Regions from separate parts of the Hydrogenophaga defluvii genome, predicted to be linked through region 1. Evidence: predicted binding sites of a transcription regulator. Region 1 holds the regulator's gene; each other region holds the start of a gene.
The links. The regulator sigma-54, encoded in region 1, starts transcription at its own class of promoters, with help from an activator protein. The targets are predictions, from matches to a motif close to TGGCANGNAANCTGCTTT.
Positions count from the first base shown of each region.

Region 2: a site for sigma-54 is predicted at 2,372-2,389, ahead of hydA (dihydropyrimidinase). Genes of this name have one in related genera too.
Region 3: a site for sigma-54 is predicted at 2,370-2,387, ahead of ACFQU0_RS13415 (pilin). Genes of this name have one in related genera too.
Region 4: a site for sigma-54 is predicted at 2,998-3,015, ahead of ACFQU0_RS21475 (CmpA/NrtA family ABC transporter substrate-binding protein). Genes of this name have one in related genera too.

Region 1 is NZ_JBHTBZ010000003.1:78,991-84,068, forward strand. Features, by position in the region: gene ACFQU0_RS00440 (THUMP domain-containing class I SAM-dependent RNA methyltransferase) at 1-1,156, opposite strand, end outside; gene ACFQU0_RS00445 (RNA polymerase factor sigma-54) at 1,245-2,774, opposite strand; gene lptB (LPS export ABC transporter ATP-binding protein) at 2,866-3,642, opposite strand; gene lptA (lipopolysaccharide transport periplasmic protein LptA) at 3,639-4,280, opposite strand; gene ACFQU0_RS00460 (thiol:disulfide interchange protein DsbA/DsbL) at 4,398-5,048, opposite strand.
Region 2 is NZ_JBHTBZ010000024.1:67,238-72,315, forward strand. Features, by position in the region: gene ACFQU0_RS10815 (GntR family transcriptional regulator) at 1-654, shown strand, start outside; gene ACFQU0_RS10820 (GntR family transcriptional regulator) at 644-1,351, opposite strand; gene ACFQU0_RS10825 (maleate cis-trans isomerase family protein) at 1,461-2,186, opposite strand; gene hydA (dihydropyrimidinase) at 2,491-3,918, shown strand; gene ACFQU0_RS10835 (aspartate/glutamate racemase family protein) at 3,915-4,661, shown strand; gene ACFQU0_RS10840 (Bug family tripartite tricarboxylate transporter substrate binding protein) at 4,699-5,078, shown strand, end outside.
Region 3 is NZ_JBHTBZ010000039.1:7,984-13,061, forward strand. Features, by position in the region: gene ACFQU0_RS13405 (tetratricopeptide repeat protein) at 1-28, shown strand, start outside; gene ACFQU0_RS13410 (tetratricopeptide repeat protein) at 25-2,295, shown strand; gene ACFQU0_RS13415 (pilin) at 2,430-2,831, shown strand; gene ACFQU0_RS13420 (hypothetical protein) at 2,887-3,228, shown strand; gene ACFQU0_RS13425 (tetratricopeptide repeat protein) at 3,416-4,921, opposite strand; gene rffA (dTDP-4-amino-4,6-dideoxygalactose transaminase) at 4,932-5,078, opposite strand, start outside.
Region 4 is NZ_JBHTBZ010000089.1:101,910-106,987, forward strand. Features, by position in the region: gene ACFQU0_RS21465 (ABC transporter ATP-binding protein) at 1-654, opposite strand, end outside; gene ntrB (nitrate ABC transporter permease) at 651-1,571, opposite strand; gene ACFQU0_RS21475 (CmpA/NrtA family ABC transporter substrate-binding protein) at 1,582-2,844, opposite strand; gene ACFQU0_RS21480 (nitrate- and nitrite sensing domain-containing protein) at 3,082-4,359, opposite strand; gene tsaD (tRNA (adenosine(37)-N6)-threonylcarbamoyltransferase complex transferase subunit TsaD) at 4,412-5,078, shown strand, end outside.

The sequences.
Region 1 (5,078 bases):
GCATCTTGCCCGGCAGTTTCAGGTCGGGCGTGAGCAGCCAGGCGCTCCAGCCGCTGTAGTGTTTTTTCCAATGGCTGGCCAGGCGTTCGAAGAAGGCGTCCACTTCGCCGCCGTCGGCGTTCTGCGCGTGTTCGCGCGCCCGCACGGTGGCCCGCTGTTCTGCGCGCTGTCCGGCCACGCCAGCCGCCGCAATGCGTTCGCCGTAGGGCGGGTTGAGCAGCATCACGCCGGGTTGCTCGCTGGGTGGCATGCGTTGCAGCGCGTCGCCACCGCGCAGTTCGATGGCGTGAGCCACGCCGGCGCGCTGCGCGTTGCGCTGCGCGAAGTCCACCATGCGGAAGGCCACGTCGCTGCCAAAGATGAAGGGCTTTTGCCCTTCGGGCCAGGGCTTTTGTGCCGCCTGTGCCTGGGCCTTGATGCCCTGCCACACATGGGACTGGAAGGGCAGCAGTTTTTCGAAGGCAAAGCGGCGTGTGCTACCAGGCGCGATGTTGAGCGCCATCTGCGCGGCCTCGATGAGCACGGTGCCGCTGCCGCAGCAGGGGTCGTACAGGGGCAGGGCGGCGCCCTGGCTGCCGTCCCAGCCGGTCGCCGCGATCATGGCGGCGGCCAGGGTTTCTTTCAGCGGCGCGTCGCCTTTGTCTTCGCGCCAGCCGCGTTTGAACAGCGGCTCGCCCGAGGTGTCGATGTAGACGGAGCACTGGCCTTCGGTCAGGTGGGCAAACACCCGCACGTCGGGCCAGGTGGTGTCGATGCTGGGGCGCTCGCCGGTCTTGTGGCGCAGGCGGTCGCAGACCGCGTCCTTCACCCGCAGGGCGGCAAAGTTCAGGCTCTTGAGCGGGCTGTGCTGCGCGGTGATCTCCACTTTGAGCGTGTGCCGGGGCGTCATCCAGATTTCCCAGGCCACACCGCAGGCGATCTCGTAGATGTCGTCTTCGCTGCGGTAGGGCTCGTAGGCCAGCTCCACCAGCACGCGCTGCGCCAGGCGGCTGTGCAGGTTGAGCAGCATGGCGTCGCGCCAGCTGGCCTTGAGCAACACACCGCCGCGCGAGCGTGACATGTCGCCATCGGCCACGCCCACGATGCGCTTGACCTCAGCGGCCAGAAAGTCTTCCACGCCAGCGGCGCAGGGCAGGAAAAGGGTGAGTTGGTTCATGTGGGCTTTTCGATCCGCCGCCGGGCCGCCCCAAGGCGGAACAGCCCCCTCGGGGGGCGGCGACCCGCGCAGCGGTGGAGCGTGGGGGTCATCGTTTTCTCAAATTGGCGGGTGCGATGCGAAGGGCCTCGCGGTACTTGGCCACCGTGCGGCGTGCGCACTCAATGCCTTGTTCCTTGAGCATTTCCGACAGCTGGTTGTCCGACAGCGGCTTGGCTACATCTTCAGACGCCACAAACTGTTTGATCAGCGCGCGCACGGCGGTGCTCGACGCGTTGCCGCCGGTCTCCGTCCCCAGGCTGGAGCCGAAGAAGTACTTGAGCTCGTAGGTGCCAAAAGGGGTGGCCATGTACTTGGCGGTCGTCACGCGGCTGATGGTGGATTCGTGCAGGCCCAGCTCATCGGCGATCTCGCGCAGCACCAACGGTCGCATGGCCAGCTCGCCGTGCATGAAGAAGTTGCGCTGGCGCTCGACGATGGCGCTGGAGACCCGCAGGATGGTGTCGAAGCGCTGCTGGATGTTCTTGATGAACCAGCGCGCCTCCTGCAGCCGCTGCTGCATGCTGGCCGCGCCTTCGCCCTTGTCGCCGCGCCCTTGTCGCAGCGCGTTGGCGTAGATGTCGTGCACCCGCAGGCGTGGCATCACGTCGGGGTTGAGCTGCACCTTGAAGCCGCGCCCCGCCTTGGTGACGATGACGTCGGGCACCACGGTGTTGCGTTCCACGTTGGCGAAGCGCCGGCCCGGCTTGGGCTCCAACCGGCTGATCAGCGCCAGGCCCTCGCGCACCACGGCCTCGTCCAGGTGGCAGGCGGCGGCCAGGCGTTTGGCGTCGCGCCGCGCCAGCAGGTCCAGCGGCTGCGCGCACATGGCCAGCGCGGCCTGGGCAGCGGGGCTGTTGCGCAGCTCTTCGATTTGCAGCCGCAGGCATTCGGCCAGATCGCGCGCACCCACACCAGCCGGGTCCATGTTCTGCAGCCAGTGCAGCGCCAGGTTCAGGACCTGTTCGGTGGCTTCACGGGCCTCCCAGTCGTCGCCAGCCAGCGCGGCGGCGAGGTCGGTGATGGGCTCGTCCAGGTAGCCGTCGTCGTTGAGCGATTCGATCAGGAAGTACAGCGCTGCGCGCTCCTCTTCATTGAGCCGCAGGCCCAGGGCCTGCTGGTGCAGGTGGGCCTGCAGGCTGATGTGTTCGCTGGCCAGCTCGGCGGCGCTGGCGGTTTCATCGTCGGCGTTGTTGCGGTTGCGCGGCGCGGCCTCGCCGCCCCATTCGCCGTCGTCGGGCGTGAAGGACACGGTGCCATCACCGTCCCAGTCGGGCTCGCTGCTGCCCACCTCTTCGCTGAAGTCGTCGCTTTCGCTGCTGGTGGTCGCCGGGCCGCTGTCCGCGCTCCATTCGCTCACCTGATCGCCGGTGCTGACCGGTGCGTTTTCGGCGTCCACGCCAAACGCCTCGCGCTCGGCCACCTCCTCGCTGCGCTCCAGGAAGGGGTTCTCGTCGAGCATCTGCTCGACCTCCTGCGCCATCTCCAGCGTGGAGAGCTGCAGCAGCCGGATGGACTGCTGCAGTTGTGGGGTCAGCGACAGATGCTGGGAAACACGAAGCGAAAGGCTTTGCTTCATACGGCCGCAGCGCAGGGCCGCCCCAAGCCAGGCCAGCCCCCTGGGGGGGCAGCGACCCGCGAAGCGGTGGAGCGTGGGGGTTTCATGGGCATCACATGCGGAAGTGTTCGCCGAGGTACACCCTTCGCACATCCGCGTTTTCGACGATCTCCGAAGGCGTGCCCCGGGCCAGCACGCGGCCCTCGTTGATGATGTAGGCGTGGTCGCAGATGCCCAGCGTTTCGCGCACGTTGTGGTCGGTGATGAGCACGCCGATGCCACGCGACTTGAGAAAACCGATGATGCGCTGGATCTCGATGACGGCAATCGGGTCGATGCCGGCAAAGGGCTCGTCGAGCAGGATGAAGCGCGGGTTGCTCGCCAGCGCGCGGGCGATTTCGACCCGGCGCCGTTCGCCGCCCGACAAGGCGGGAGCCGGCGACGAGCGCAGGTGCGACACGTGCAGGTCTTCCAGCAGTTGCGTCAGGCGTTCGTCCAGGGCTTGGGCGGTGTAGGGCTTGCCGGTGGCGGGGTCGTCCTGCAGCTCCAGCACGGCACGCACGTTGTCTTCCACGCTGAGCTTGCGAAAAATCGAGGCTTCCTGCGGCAGGTAGCCCAGGCCCAGGCGTGCCCGGCGGTGGATGGGCAGGCGTTCGACGGCCTGGCCGTCGAGCGTGATCTGCCCCGCATCGGCCCGCACCAGGCCCACGATCATGTAGAACGAGGTGGTTTTGCCGGCACCGTTGGGGCCCAGCAGGCCCACCACTTCGCCTTCTTCCACCGCCAGCGACACGTCCTTGACCACCTTGCGGCTGCCATAGGCCTTTTGCAGGCCACTGGCTTCCAGCCGGCGTTTGGGCGCCAGCGGTGCAGATGTGTGCGCGCTCACTGCTTGCCTGGCCCCATGCTGGGGCTGGGTTTGAGCACGGGAGCGGGGCTGTTTGCCGGGGCGGTGGCGCTGGCGTCGGCCTTGGGCACCGGGGTCAGCATGGCGCGAACGCGCCCGCCGGGGTTGTTGGGGGTGGCGGCCGTGGTGGCTGTGCCACCGTCCACCGTGAACACGTCGGCCCCGTTGTCGTAGACGATGGTGTTGCCAGCCGTTTCGTCGTTCAGGTTGCTGCCCCGGTAGCGGCGCAGCACGGCGCGGCCGATGAATTTCACCGTGTCGGCCTGGCTGTTGTATTCGATGCGGTCGGCCACGCCCTCGATGTGTTCATCGACCACATCGCGCTTCTGGCGGAAGAAGGCCTGTTGCTGCGCGTTGCCCAGCACGATGCCGAACTGCTGGCCCTGAGCGCCTTGGCGCACCTCGATTTGTTGGCCCCGGATGAGGATGCTGCCTTTGGTCACCACCACGTTGCCGGTGAACACGCTGGTTTGGCGGCCGTCCTCGTGGCGCAAGGCGTCGGCCTCCACGTTCATGGGCTTGTCGCGGTCGGCCTTCTCGGCCCAGGCTGCCACACCGGCGCACGCGGCCAAGGTCAGCAGCATGGCCTGGCAGAGGTGGGTCAGGGTCGGGAACGGCATGTTGGGTAGGGCATGGAAATTGCATGGCATTGTAAGCCGGTGCTTTCCGGCCTCAGCCGTGGCGCGGGCACAAAAAAGCCCGCCGGAAGAGGGCGGGCCTGGACCAGGGCCTGTGGCTCAGCCCTTGCGCGACTGTGCGATCAGGTGGTCGGCCACCAGCAGCGAGCGCGGCAGCGTCTGCGCCAACGAACCTGAGGTGAAGTATTTGCCGGCGATGCCCAAAGACGGCACACCGTCCACCTGGTAGGCGTCTTGCAACTGGGTGGCACGGCGGGCTTTGCCGGCCACGCCGAAGGCGTTGTAAGCCTCCAGGAACTTGGCGCGGTCCACACCCTGTTTGGCGACCCAATCGGCGATCTGGTCCTGGGTGGCCAGGCGCTGGCGTTCGGTGTGGATGGCGTGGAAGACCTTGCGGTGCATCTCCTCGACCTTGCCCAGGGCCTCCAGCGCGTAATACAGGCGCTGCTGGGGCACAAAACTGTCCTGAAAGGCCACCGGTGCGCGTTTGACCACCACGTGGGCCGGTTGCCGCTTCGCCCAGGCGTCGAACGCGGGTTCGAAGGCGTTGCAATGGGGGCAGCTGTACCAGAAGAACTCGATCACTTCGACCTTGTCGGCCGGCGCATCGACGGGGGCCGGGCGGCTCAGCTTGAGGTAGTCACTGCCCTCCTTGAAGGTGGCCTGGGCCTGCGCGTGGCTGGCGCCCAACAGGCCCGTGGAGGCGGTGCCGGCCATCAGCACGGCCTGGGTGAATTCGCGGCGTTGCATGTTCAACAATCTCCTTGCCAAAACGGCGGT
Region 2 (5,078 bases), on a different contig from region 1:
CCCTCCACCACCGTGGTGCGCGACACCTTGCACACCCAGGTCGTCGGCTTGTTGCGGCAACGGCTGATGGACGGCTCGCTGGCGCCAGGCAGCAAGCTCAACGAGCGGGTGCTGTGCGCGGAAATCGGGGTGTCGCGCACGCCGCTGCGCGAGGCCATCAAACAGCTGGCCACCGAGGGTCTGGTGACGCTGGAGGCGGGGCGCGGCGCCTTCGCGGCGGCACCCAGTCGCGACGACATCGAACAGACGTTTGATGTCATTGCGGTGCTGGAGGGATTGGCCGCCGAACGCGCAGCCCAGCGCATGACCGAGGGCGCCCTGGCCGAGTTGCAGGCGCTGCAGTACGACATGCAGGCCGCTTTCGAGCGGCGCGACCTGCAGGCCTACTACGCGGCCAACGCGCGGGTGCACGACCTGATGAGCGAAAGCGCCGGCAACGCCGTGCTGCGCCAGACCTGGCAGCAACTCAACCAGCGCCTGCACGCGCTGCGCTACCGTTCCAACCAGGACGAAACCAAGTGGCGCCGCGCGCTGGCCGAACACGCCGAGATGCTGTTGGCCCTGCGCCAACGCGACGGCGCTGCACTGCGCCGCTTGCTGGAAGAACACCTGCGGCGCAAGCGCGACGCGGTGCTGGAGCAGTTCAGTCCCTGAACACCGCCTCGAGATCGACCTCGCCCGCATTGCTGTCGAGTGACAGACTGCGCTCGATGTGATCGAGGTGCGCCAACATCAGCTTCTCAGCGCGTGCGGCGTCGCGCTTGGCAATGGCCTCAATCACCTCGGAGTGCTCGTCGGCGCGGCAGCTCATGGCCGTGGGCGCGTCGTACAGCAGGATGATCAAACACGTGAGCGACGCCAGTTCGCGCAGGCTGCGCGAGAGCGCGCTGTTGCCCGCCAGCTCGGCCAGCAACACGTGGAACTCGCCCGAGAGCCGCACGACCGCACGGCGATCATCGCGCCGGCGCGCATCCAGCTCCAGCTCCTGATGCTGGCGCAGCCGAGCCACCTTGTCGGGTGTGAGGTGGGTAACCAGGCGCTTGAGAATGGCCGGCTCGATGAGGCGCCGCGCCTCGAACACGTCCATGGCCTGCTGCGGCGTGGGCTTGGCCACAAAGGCGCCGCGCTGCGGGTACAGCTCCACGATCTGCTCGTGCGCCAGGCGGCTGAGCACCTCGCGGACGCGCGCCCGGCTGACGTCAAAAATCTTCGCCAGCCGGTCCTCGCCCAGCTTGGTGCCGGGGTGCAGGCGGTGTTCCAGGATGGCGATGTAGATGCGCTCGTAAATCTCGTCGTTGGCGTTTTCGCGCGCCAGGCGTTCGGCGGATTCGGGTGGGACGGTGCGGGGCATCTGGACCTTGGGGCGAAGCGTGGGGGACGCTGGCAGCAACAGGCCGGCCAGCCGTTTCATTCTATCGACGGGTTCGTGGGCGTCGGCGCCGCAGCAGGCGTCGGCGTGTTCACTGCCAGGCATACAGGCTCCCCCAACCCTGCACGGCGGCGGGCGATGCGCCGGCCGCACGCAACATGCCCCAGACCGTGGTGCTGACCGTGTCCAGCAGCGTCAGGCCCAGCTCGGCCTCCACCGCCGGCGCCAGCTGGGCCGCGTGCAGATTGGTGCAGTAGGTGGCAATGGCCTGCGGCCGGGCCTGGGCCACCTCGCGCATCAGGCCATGCAAGGTGTCGGGCGGCACCAGGGCGAAGTCGTGGTTGACGCAGATGCCCAGGTGGCGCTCTGCCACCACCTCGACGCCGATGTTGCGGTAGTTGTCGACAATTTTCTGCTGCACATCGCCGGTGTAAGGCGTCACCAGCGCGAGCTGCCGGATGTTGCGCAGGGCCAGCAACTCGTTCAAGGCCAGCACCGCCGTGGTTGCGCGGATGCCGGTGCGCTCCTCGATGCGTTCGCACAGCCGCAGGTCGGCGTCAAAACCCAGCCAGCCGGCGGCGGTGCCGCTCCAGCCGATGACGTCCACCTTCGCATCGGCCAGCAGCTCGGCGGCCGCCAGGATTTTGCTGTCATCAAACTGCCCCAGCGCCTGAGGCTGCAGGGAAATCTCGGTCACACGAAAGCGTGAAAAGTGAGCACTGCAGCCGGGCAGACCCGCCACGATGGCCGAGGTCAGCGGCTCCAGCGCGGTGTTGGACGAAGGGGTGAGCACCCCGAGACGCAGAGAGAGGGACATGGGTTCTCCTGAAAAAAAAGCACGGCCGTGACGACCCGGCACCACACACAGCACCGACCGTGCCAATGGATTGGATGATGCCCGAAGCACATATTGTCGACATAAGTGTAAACACTAGTGCCAACATAACAAAAAGCGCAGACCATACGCACCATGCCACATCAGCCCGGTCACACCGTCCGACTTGGCACACAAGTTGCACCACCCTCCGCAGGAAACTTGAAAATGATCGTCGAACATCTTGTCAACAACAATGTCAGCACTTGTTTGGTGCAAATGACGCCAACTGGTGCGGGAGTGCCCCATGTCTGAGCCGCTGGATCTGGTGGTGCGCAACGCCCGCGTGGCCACGGCGAGCGACGTGTTCGACGCCGACATCGGCATCCAGGGCGGTCGCATCGTGAGCCTGGGCCGGGGCCTGCCGGCCGGCCGGCGCGAGATCGACGCCGCCGGCCGGGTGGTCACCCCAGGCGGTGTGGACGCCCACTGCCACCTCGACCAACCCATGGCCCCGCCGGTGCGCATGGCCGACGATTTCGACACCGGCACCCGCAGCGCGGCCTGCGGGGGCACCACCACGGTGATTCCCTTTGCCGCGCAGGAAAAAGGCCAGTCGCTGCGCGCCGCCGTGGACGACTACCACCGCCGCGCCGAAGGCAAGGCCCACGTGGACTACGCCTTCCACCTGATCGTGAGCGACCCCACACCCCAGGTGCTGAACGAAGAGCTGCCGGCCCTGATCGCCGAGGGCTACACCTCGTTCAAGGTCTACATGACCTACGACGACCTGAAGCTGGACGACGGCCAGATCTTGGACGTGCTGGCGGTGGCGCGCCAGCACGGCGCCATGGCCATGATCCACGCCGAAAACGCCGATGCGATCGAGTGGCTGAGCAAACGCCTGGAAGCCGCCGGCCGCACCGCACCGCGTTTCCACGCCCACGCCCGGCCCATGCTGGTGGAGCGCGAGGCCACCCACCGCGCCATTTCGCTGGCGGAGTTGGTGGACGTGCCCATCCTCATCGTGCATGTATCGGGCCGCGAGGCGGTGGAGCAGATTCGCTGGGCGCGCGCGCACGGCCTCAAGGTGTTCGCCGAAACCTGCCCGCAGTACCTGTTCCTGACCGCCGCCGATCTCGGCATCGACGACAGTTACCAGGGTGCGCGTTGCGTTTGCAGCCCGCCGCCACGCGACGCCTCCAACCAGCGCGTGATCTGGGACGGCCTGAACGACGGCCTGTTCACGGTGTTCAGCTCCGACCATGCGCCCTTCAACTACGAAGGCGATGCAGGCAAGAAGCCGGGCGGTGAAGAAGTCACCTTTCGCCACATTCCCAACGGCATCCCCGGCATCGAAACCCGCCTGCCCCTGCTCTACAGCGCCGGCGTGCTGGGCGGCCGGCTGACGCTGGAGCGTTTTGTGGAGCTGACCGCCACCAACCCGGCCAAGGCCTACGGCCTGCACCCGCGCAAGGGCACGATCGCCATCGGCAGCGACGCCGACCTGGTGATCTGGGACGAGCGCGAGTTTGTGCTCAACAACAGCCACCTGCACCACGCCGTGGACCACACGCCCTACGCCGGCCAGACGCTGCGTGCCTGGCCCGCCGTCACCCTGATTGGCGGCGAAGTGGTGTGGGACGGCGCCTTCCACGCGCGCCCCGGGCGTGGCCGTTTCCTCACCTGTGGCGCACCATCGCTGGTGCCCCAACGCCGAGGAAACCCATCATGAAGCTGCTGCTCATCAACCCCAACATCTCCGACAGCGTGTCCGAGCTAATCCGTGCCGAAGCGGTGCGCAGCGCCTCGCCCGGCACCGAGATCGAGGTGCTGACCGCCCCCTTGGGCGTCGCCTACATCGAGACCCGCTTCGAGGCCATGATCGGTGCCTACGCCACCGCCCAGCTGGCCGCCGAACACCACGCGGCCCATGACGCCGTGGTGGTGGCCGCCTTCGGCGACCCAGGCCTGAACGCCCTGCGCGAGGTGCTGCCCTGCCCCGTGACCGGCCTGACCGAAGCTGCCCTGGCCAGTGCCTGTCTGCTGGGCCAGCGGTTTTCCATCGTCGCCATCTCGCAGCGCATCCGCGCCTGGTACCGCGAGACGGTCAGCGCCTACGGGCTGGACAGCCGCCTGGCCAGCATCCGCGGCCTGGACGAACCGCTGGCCGACATCGGAAACGTGCAAGGCAACCAGGGCGAACGCTTGGTGGCGCTGGCCGAACGTTGCGTGGACGAAGACGGTGCCGACGTCATCGTGCTGGCCGGGGCACCGCTGGCCGGGCTGGCGCGTTCGCTGCGTGGGCGCCTGCCGGTGCCGGCGGTGGACGGTGTTTCCAGCGCCGTGCGCCACGCCGAAACGCTGGTGGCCCTGCAGCCGGGCCGCGCCCAACGCGGCAGTTTTGCCCCACCTCCCCAGAAACCCAACGCGGGCCTGAGCCCCGCCGTGCAGGCGCTGCTGCGGCAGGCGCGCTGATCCCCATCCCCGCACCACCCGAACGGAGAACCTCCTCATGCAACGCCGTCATTTCCTCATGAACGCGGGCGCCGCCAGCCTGGCTGGCTTGGGTCTGCCCCACGTCATGGCACAGGCCCTGCCCAGTGGCCCCATCAAACTGGTGGTCGGCTTCCCGCCCGGAGGTGGGGCCGACGCGCTGGCGCGGGTGGTGGCCCAAAAGCTGGGCACACTGTGGGGCCAGCAGGTCATCGTGGACAACCGGCCGGGCGCGTCAAGCACGCTGGCCGCCGATTTTGTGGCCCAACAGCCGGGCGACGGCACGGTGCTGTTTTTGAGCACCATCAACAGCCACGCGCTGGCACCCGCCGTGATGCCCAAACTGCGCTACCACGCCGAGCGCGATTTTGCGCCCGTGGCCTTGCTGGGCCTCACGCC
Region 3 (5,078 bases), on a different contig from region 1:
ATTGTTTCAACCCGGCGGTCACCCATGATGCTGCGCCGACTCATTGACCACCTCACACGACGCCGCACCAACGGTTGGACAGAGGCTGCCGTTCGCGACCTTATGCGGGAGCGTCAATTTGAGCAAGCCTTGGACGCTGCGCAAAACCTAAACCCTCAGACGCCAGATAAGCAGGCCACCTCTTTTTGCCTTCTAGGCGAAATTCAATACCTACGCCATAACGATCAATTGGCCGAGAGCTATTTTCGTCAGGCACTAGCATTACAAGCCAGCCACGCGGATGCGCACCTGGGTTTATCAATGGTGCTCTCAGAACAACAGTCATTCAATGCCGCTCTGGAGCATGCGTTGTTCGCCAAAAATCTTAGGCCCGAAGAACCTCGGATGCTCGCCCAACTCGGCTATTGCTACATGCTACTTGAAGCCTATCCAGCGGCCGAAAGTGTTCTTAGACTGGCTTTGAGTCACGCCCCATCTGATAAAAGAAGCTGGAATAATCTTGCAATCACCCTACGCGCAAAGGGTGAAATAGCCGAGGCCAAGGCCTGTTGGCTACAAGCTCTTGATATCGACCCCGAATACGCGGCGGCACGGGGAAATGCAGCACTTTTTGACGCCGAGATGTCAGAGGCCGACATCGAAGTCAATGTTAAGCGGAATAGCGATGCACTACCGGAACTCAGTCTGCAAGCGCCCGAGAGTCAAATGCCTTGGGCGACCATCGATGCCCTTGTTCGCGCGGGACAAGTTAATGCTGCCATCAACTTAGCGGAACGCGAAATACCATCAAAAGCCAGCGAGGCGGAAACGCTGGCCCTCAATGAGTTGTACAGCAAGGCTGGGGATTGGCAATCCGCCACAACACAACTTCAAACACACCTGTCCCAGAACCCGCAGCATGCACACGCGTGGCACAGGCTCGGCAAAGTTCATGCACGCCGAGAACAACATGCAGATGCAATTAGTGCATTTCGGAACGCACTAGGCTGCGGTGGTGACAATGCGAACCTATTGGCCGAGCTAGGCGCTTCACTACATGCCCTCGAGCGCTATCAAGAGGCGTTAACCGCTATACAACGTGCTCACGAGTTGGATGGTACGTCAAAGTATCTAAGTCCCCTTGCTTCAGTTTTGTTGATGTGCTGTCGGTACGAGGAAGCAGTGCAGATTTACGAACGGTTGGGACAAGACGGCATGGTCAAGGTAGGGGCAAATCATGCGCTGTCCTTGGGATATCTCGGTCGGATCGACGAAGCGCTTGCCATACTGGACAAGCTGATCGAAACAACACCTCACAATCCAGCGGTGCGCCTGATGCGCGGCCAATTGTTGCTTCAGCAGCACGATTGGCGACGCGGGTGGGTTGACTATGCGTGGCGAGGCTTCAGTCAAACACATAGTTTTCGCATGCTCCCCTTTCCGCGCTGGAACGGAGAACCCCTCAAAGGAAAGAAAATTGTTGTGCTTGCAGAGCAAGGCTTGGGTGACCAGGTAATGTTCGCGTCTTGCCTACCAGACCTATTGGCACTGCAGCCTGCAAAGCTTGTACTCGAAGCACATGAGCGCGTGGCAAAGACACTGGCGCGCTCCTTTCCCGATATCCCAGTCATTCCCTCTAGACAAAAAAAGGACCTTGCCTGGGTCAACGATTTGGGCACTATGGACTACTTTGCCGCGCTTGGCGACTTACCCAGTCATTTCAGACTCAACAATACAGCTTTTCCAAAACAACCCTACTTAAAGGCTGATCCCGCACGGGTCAATCATTGGCGAAAACGCTTGGCCGAAGCAGGGCAAGGTCCATGGATAGGATTTTCCTGGAAAGGCGGAACTGAACTAACCAGAACGGGCCTGCGTACCATGCAGATTCAAGACTTTGCACACATATCCCGATCAATGCAAGGCACTTGGGTCAGCCTCCAGTATGGCCCTGTCGAGCAAGCACTTAAGGACGCAAAGGCAATTGGTTTCACACCGCATCACTGGGCAGAAGCAATTTCGGACCTCGACGAATTTGCAGCACTGGTGGCCGCGCTAGACGCAGTGGTGACAGTCTGCAACACGACGGTTCACTACGCAGGAAGCATAGGCAAAGCGACCCTAGTGCTGGCACCGCAAGTTCCGGAGTGGCGTTATGGACTAAATGAAACCCACATGCCTTGGTACGCCGACGTTGAAGTGATAAGGCAACGCCGTGCCGGCCGTTGGGATGACGTAGTACATGAAGCCGTACATAGACTTGCGCAAAAATTGGCACCTCTGCACGATCGTACGGGAGTACAGAGCATCAAATGACAAAAATTGTCAATCCACAACCACACGTACATCCATCTCTTCTGAGAAGACGCGTTAAACCACCCGCTTGCAGTCGGCATCAATATTGCTTGGTCACGGGACGCACACCGTCGTGCGCACTAGGAGATTCATCCATGAAACAGATACAGCAAGGTTTTACCCTCATCGAACTCATGATCGTCGTTGCGATCATTGGTATCTTGGCAGCAGTTGCACTTCCCGCATACCAAGATTACACGATTCGTGCCCGGACCTCGGAAGTTCTGCTGGGTGCATCGTCAGCTCGCACAGCCGTCACCGAATCTTGCCAACTTAGAAACGGCTGCACCAGTATCACTGGCATTTCAATCTCCTCGTCGCAATACGTCGCAGACGGCACAGTTGGAGCGGGTGGAACGATTGCCGTTTCTGCAACAGCAGCTCTTGGCACCAATGCGTTTATCGTTACACTTACCCCATCTTGGAACGGTCAAACCGTCAACTGGACTTGCAACGCGTCGATTCCAAAGTACGCTCCCTCTTCGTGCCGTGGTTAATTGAAAACTTCATAACTCACAATCAACAAAGGGCTTCTATTGAAGCCCTTTGTTATTGATTGCACCCAAAATGCTCAAAATCTTTAACTACGCAAAAGAAACCGGTTTTGCCAAATCTGCGGCTGCGGACATTGCCAAAAGATTTCCACCAGAACTGGCAAGCAAGCCCGGCGCACATCAATCTGCATCCAGACTATCACGAATCATCGAAGACGTATGCGAGCAAGCAGTCGAATTCAAAAATAATCACAAGATGGGCTGGTTTAGAAAATCTAAACTCTGCAACACTTTTCGCTGGGAACTTGTAGAGCGTGGATATAAAAAGGAATTTGTCGATTTCGCAACAGAAGCCTTATTGGTATATTTATCTCGAGAAACAAAACGCAATAAAGTTTGACTCAAAATACAAAGATTACAGGAAGACGCATTTTGAGACAAATGCCATCGCCAGCAATTTCAATTTCGCGCAACCACGCACACCATAGAAAAACCGAAGCCATTGAAAAAATTGATTTCAATGGGATATTCGCAGCACAACAAACAACCATCCAAGCAGTTCCGAACACCCCGAAAACTCAGGGAATTCAATCTATCGAGTCCATGAAATTATTCATATGCATGTTGGCATAGTCAAAATCCCCATTGAAAAAACAGCTGGCGAATTTTTTCAAAAAATCACTGTACACTGATCGAACTGAATGATCGGCAATCAAACGGAGGGCTTGCGCCACATATACTTCAACGCTTTCGCACTCCAGCTTCAGACCATTGTCTCGCATAGCCATCCACGCTTGGGCAAGCAAAGGATTTCTTTTCAGCACATCAGGGCAATTTAATTCTTCGGCGAAAAAATTAACCCACGAATGCGCACCTGTAAAGGTCAAAACAGGGATACCGTTAGCCACCCCTTTTGCGGCTGTCATTCCCGACAAGCGTGGCGTATCAAGAAAAATATCGCCTCGCCGCAGCAAAGCATCTGGAACCACCCAGCCCGCAAAAAAAGTACGCTCCAGCACCCCCCTGGCACGAAAGTAATTGTCTATCTCGGGCACTCTAGCACGGCCAGTCCAGACAAAGCAAGCCTCCCGATTTGCATTCAAAATGGACGAAACGGCATCTAAAAATTGTGGGTTTCGGATTTTTTCTTCCCGATTGATCGTAAACAGCACCACCTCAAAGCCATCCAGACTTTCAAGCATCGAAAGAGAAAGCTTGTCAGATGTAAGCTGCAAATCCGTCCCCACCATCAGTGGCGGCGCAGTTCGCCACAATACTTTCCCTCTATAGTGACATGATCGGCGGCTGCTCGTGAAAGCGTAGCAAGGGAAATCAGACGGGAATGCATCAACTTCAAATTTCATTGACAGCCACCCAAGTCGTTGGGAGGGCACTTGTCCACACAAATAGCTAATACCAAGAGGAACAGCAACGATAATACATCGCTCGCTTTGATTCCCCTCCAACTGAAGCGCCACCAGATCGAGCATTGAGTAAAGAGACTTCATCCCCAAACACTCGACAGAAATACCAAAATCCCGCGCCAACTGCTCGTAGCATTTAGCAGGCTTTCTGCCCCCCCCCAGCAAACGAAGTGATGTGGCGCCACCGCCAGTCAAATAGGCACGAATAACATTGCACAACAGCTCGTTGTGCGCAAGGTCTGCACTCAAGTTGTGAACAAAAAAAACCAGCTTTGCAGGCCTCCAATCGCGGCCAACGCTTGACGAGCGGACCGCAGCATTGGCGCGCATTCCAATTGAATGCAGAGCCGAGTGCAAAATACGGAGACTAGCTTCGTAGTGCCCGCGATCCTCAAATACCTTTATTGCCTGAGCGTAAGCCTTTTGCTCTAAGTGCTCGGCCTCCAGAATGCGTCCCGACGCCGAACATTCATTAAGATAAGGAACCACCACAGACTTCAACCATTCCTGCGCCTCAATAGGGGATTCAAAAATTGGAATTATCGGAAAATTCGCAAAATCAGATTTTAATGCCCTCACGGATGAGGACGAAGTCACGGCAGAAGAAGTTTGCACATCAGGATTGCCAATGCGAGACCGCCAAATTTCACGAAAAACTCGTCCCAACATAGAGAATTTCCTACCGTGAATCGAAAAAATCACCAACCGCCTGAATGATCCTACTTTGAAATGGCTCCATTCCGACCCACAACGGAAGGCGAACCAACCTCTCCGCAGCAAGATCTGTAACAGGCAATACTCGGCCCTCATCCCATCCGTTGCAACG
Region 4 (5,078 bases), on a different contig from region 1:
GGCCGGGCCGTTGGTCATCATCACGATCTTGTCGCTCAACAGCACGGCTTCATCCACGTCGTGGGTCACCATCATCACGGTGGCCTGCGTCTTGGCCACGATGTCGAGCAGCTCGTCCTGCAGCTTGGCGCGGGTCAGCGCATCGAGTGCGCCAAAGGGCTCGTCCATCAGCAGCACCTTGGGCTCCATCGACAGCGCCCGCGCAATGCCCACGCGCTGCTTCATGCCGCCGCTGATTTCGCCGGGGCGTTTCTGCGCCGCCGCCGTCAGGCCGACCAGGGCCAGCGCCGCATCGGTGCGGGCCTTGAGCTGTGCGCGGTTCTCGGTAGCGCCAAACACGCGCTCCACCGCCAGGTGGATGTTCTCGAAGCAGGTCAGCCAGGGCAGCAGCGAGTGGTTCTGGAACACCACCGCGCGCTCGGGGCCAGGGCCGGCTATTTCCTTGTTGGCACACAGCAGCACGCCTTGTGTGGGTTCGGTCAGCCCGGCCAGCAGGTTGAGCAGGGTGGACTTGCCACAGCCCGAGTGGCCGATGAGGGCCACGAACTCGCCCTTGGCCACGGTGAGGTGGATGTCGCGCAGCGCGGGGAACAGGCCCTTCTTGGTCTTGAAGGTCTGCTCGACGTTCTGGATTTCGATGTATTTGGTGGTCATGCCTTCACCTCTTCAAAGGTAAACAGGGACGCGAGTTTGATGAGCGCGAACTCCAGCACCAGGCCGACGGCGCCGATGACGAAGATGGCGACGATGATGTGCTGGACGTTGAGGTTGTTCCACTCGTCCCAGACCCAGAAGCCGATGCCCACGCCGCCGGTCAGCATCTCGGCGGCGACGATCACCAGCCACGCCGTGCCCACGGCCAGGCGCACCCCGGTCAGCATGTAGGGCAACACGGCGGGAAAGAGGATCTTGGTCAGGATCTTCCATTCGCTGAGGTTGAGCACGCGGGCCACGTTCATGTAGTCCTGTGGCACGCGCTGCACGCCCACGGCGGTGTTGATGACCATGGGCCAGATGGAGCAGATGAAAATGGTCCAAATGGCGGCCGGATTGGCGCCCTTGAACACCAGCAGACCGATGGGCAGCCAGGCCAGTGGCGACACCGGGCGCAGCAGGCTGATCAGTGGGTTGAACATGCGCGAGAGGAAGGTGAAGCGCCCGATCATGAAACCCACGGGGATGCCCACCAGTGCGGCCAGGCCGAAGCCCACGGCCACGCGCTGCAGCGACGAGAGCACGTTCCAGCCTATCCCCTGGTCGTTGGGGCCGTTGCGGTAGAAGGGGTCGCTGAACAGCTTGACGGCGGCCTCCCAGGTGGCGGCGGGCGAGGGTATGCTGCTGCCGGTGGACACCGACACCAGGGCCCAGATGCCGACCAGCAGGCCCAAACCAAAGATCGGCGGCAACACGCGCAGCCACAGGCCGCGCCAGTCGAAGGGTGGTCGGCTGGGGGCGGCCACCGTAGCCACCGAGGGGGCCACCTTGGCGGCGGGCCGCTCGGGGGCAGATGGGGCGTTGCTGGGGTTCATGGAACTCGCATCCAGGGGTGAGTGAAATACAGCGCTGACCATGGCGTGCTCCTCAGACTTTGACTTTGAAGCTGTCGGCGTACTTGGCCGGGTCTTTCCCGTCCCAGCTCACGCCGTCGATGAACTTGTGGCTGCGCATCTCGCTCTTGGGCAGGCTGACCTTGGCGGCGCTGGCGGCCTGTTTGTAGATGTCGATGCGGTTGATGGACTTGGCCACGCCCAGGTAGTCGGGGTGGTCCTTCATCAGGCCCCAGCGCTTGTGCTGGGTGAGGAACCACATGCCGTCGCTCAGGTAGGGGAAGTTGGCCGCGCCGTCGTTGAAAAACTTCATGTGGTTGGGGTCGTCCCAGGTCTTGCCCAGGCCGTTCTGGTAGCGGCCCAGGATGCGCTGGTTGATGGCGTCCACGCTGGTGTTCACGTAGGCTCGGTCGGCGATGGTCTCGGCCATCTTGAGCTTGTTCTGCAGACCGGCATCGATCCACTTGCCGGCCTCCAGAATGGCGGCCGTCACAGCGCGTGCGGTGTTGGGGTATTTCTGCACCCATTCCGAGGTGGTGCCCAGCACCTTTTCCGGGTGCTCGGGCCAGATGTCCTGCGTGGTGGTGCCCGTGATGCCGATGCCGTCCATGATGGCGCGGTGGTTCCAGGGCTCGCCCACGCAGAAGCCGTCCATGTTGCCCACGCGCATGTTGGCCACCATCTGCGGTGGCGGCACGGTGATGACTTTGGCGTCCTTCATGGGGTTGATGCCGTGCGCCGCCAACCAGTAGTACAGCCACATGGCATGGGTGCCGGTGGGGAAGGTCTGGGCGAAGGTGTATTCGCGTTTGTCGGTGGCCATCAGTTTGGCCAGGCTGGCACCGTCCACGGCGCCTTTGTCCGCCAGCTTCTTGCTCAGGGTGATGGCCTGGCCGTTCTGGTTCAGGTTCATCAGCACAGCCATGTCCTTCTTGGGGCCGGCCGTGCCCAGGTGCACGCCGTACACCAGGCCGTACAACACGTGGGCCAGGTCCAGCTCGCCGTTGACCAGCTTGTCGCGCACGCCGGGCCAGCTCGCCTCTTTGGTGGGGATGATCTTGACGCCGTACTTCTGGTCGATGCCCAGCACCGAGGCCATGACCACGCTGGCGCAGTCGGTCAGCGGGATGAAGCCGATCTTGACCTCTTTCTTTTCGGGTGCATCCGACCCGGCGGCCCACGCGCCGTGGTGGCCCAGCGTGCTGAACCAGGCGGTGCCGGCGGCGGCGGTCTTGAGGAAGTCGCGGCGGGAGGCTGTGTCGGTGTGTGCGACAGCGGGTGTGACGGGTGTGTCCATGTTCAACTCCTGTAGGCCAACAAAAATGCGGTTCCAGAAAGCACAACGGCGTCCGTCTCGGAGCGCGGGTTGCGCTGCGAATACGGACGCCGTTGTCCTGTGTCTGGCTGACGGTTGGTACCCACCGCCCTTGGTGGGTGCCTCGTCAACTGTTAAGCAGTTTGTGTGCCAGCTGGTTTTGCCCCTTACGCTGGACGGGATGCGGCCGTTTGTGCACCGGCACGGGGCACAAGCACGTTATTTGTGCGTTGCAGCATCCGTGTGCGGGTGCACGGTGCCCGTGGTCAGATCGGCCAGTGCGAGCACAGCTTCGGCCACGTCCACCAGGCGGCGGTTCTGGTTCATTGCAAGCTGGCGCAGCGTCTTGTGGGCCTGGGCCTCGCTCAACTGGCGCTGTGCCATCAGCAGGCCCTTGGCGCGTTCCACCAGCTTGCGTTCGTTCAGGCTGGCGCGGGTGGTGTCCAGCTCGGCCGACATGGCTTGCAGCCTTTGAGCCTGGGCTTGCACCAGCTCCAGCACCGAGTGCTGCAGCTGCGTCCCCAGGGGCAAGCCCGGCGACGGCGAGCCGTCTGGTGTGGCATCAAAAAAGTCCAAGCCGACAGGGAGCACGCTGGTGGGTACCTGATCAAGCGCCTGCAGCTCCTGCCCCAGGTGTTCGCGGCGCTGGTGGCACAAGGCGCGCAGGTCTTTGCTGAGGTGGTCTTCCACCGCTTTCATGGCCTCCATGCGTTCGGTGCAGGTGTCGAACCAGCGTTGGCTCAGCTCCGGGTTGAGTGCGCCGCCCGCGACCGTGGCGCCCAGCATGCGGCGCATGCGTTCCAGCGCGGCTCGGGTGTTGGGATCGTCGCTGCGCTGCCACAGCGCAACGGCCTCGCCCGGTGCGAACTGCGCAAACACCTCCAGCGCACGTTCTTGCGACTCGATCAGATAGGTCAGCCGCTGCTGCCCGGCGTCGTCGGCCTGGCCGCTGGCAAACAGGGCGCTGCCGGTGGCGCGTTCCTGGCCGGCCAGTTCCTTGCTTTGCATGAAGTTGAAAAACCCCACCAGCAGACGCGAAATGGCCGGGTCGCTGGCGGTGTCGGCCGCTTCGAAGATCACCGCCAGCAGGCCAGCGATGAGCCGCGTGTAGGCGGCGGTGGCCTGCGCGGGCAGCCACGCACCGCGCCCCACCTGCTGGCGCAGGGCCGGCAGCGCAGCCAGCCCGTGCAGCACATAGGCGATGCGCGCAAACAGCCGCGCGCCCTGGCGCAACTGCGTGGCCTGGGTGTCCAGCTGGTCGAAGTGCTGGCGCAACGCTTGTTCGGCGTGTGCCGTCTGCGCCACCTGCGCCAAACGCTCGGCACCAAAACGCTGCCCGGCTGAACCCAGGTACAGGTTGCTCATGCCACGCTCGCGCTGCAGCTCGTGCACCAGACGTGCGCTCGCATCCACCAATTCGGCGGTGAGCGTGAGTTGCTGCAACTCGGCGATTTCGCAGCATTTGGCGGCGAGCAGGAAATGGAGTCCGGATTTCATGTCCCCGTGGCGGCAGCAATATCCGTGCCCTCGGGGCTTTTACACTGGGACCATGTTGATCCTCGGAATCGAATCCTCTTGTGATGAAACCGGCGTGGCGCTGGTGGACGCGTCTGCCGCCGCCACGCAGGCCGGTGTGCCGCGCCTGCTGGCGCACGCCTTGCACAGCCAGATCGCCATGCACCAGGCCTATGGTGGCGTGGTGCCCGAGCTGGCCAGCCGCGACCACATCCGCCGTGTGCTGCCGTTGAGCACCGAGGTGTTGAACCGCGCTGGGCGCACGCTGGCTGAGGTGGACCTGGTGGCCTTCACCCGAGGCCCTGGCTTGGCGGGCGCCTTGTTGGTGGGCGCGGGTGTGGCGGTGGCCATGGGGGCCGCGCTGGGCAAGCCGGTGCTGGGCATTCACCACCTGGAAGGGCATTTGCTCTCGCCTTTTTTGAGCGCCGATCCGCCCGAGTTTCCGTTTGTGGCCTTGCTGGTGTCAGGCGGTCACACGCAGCTCATGCGGGTGGATGGCGTGGGCCGCTATGAACTGCTGGGCGAGACCATCGATGACGCGGCCGGCGAGGCTTTCGACAAATCGGCCAAGCTGCTGGGCCTGGGCTACCCCGGCGGGCCGGCGCTGTCGCGCCTGGCCGGGCAGGGCGACGCGACGGCGCACAAGCTGCCGCGCCCGCTGCTGCACAGTGGCGATCTGGATTTTTCGTTTGCTGGCCTGA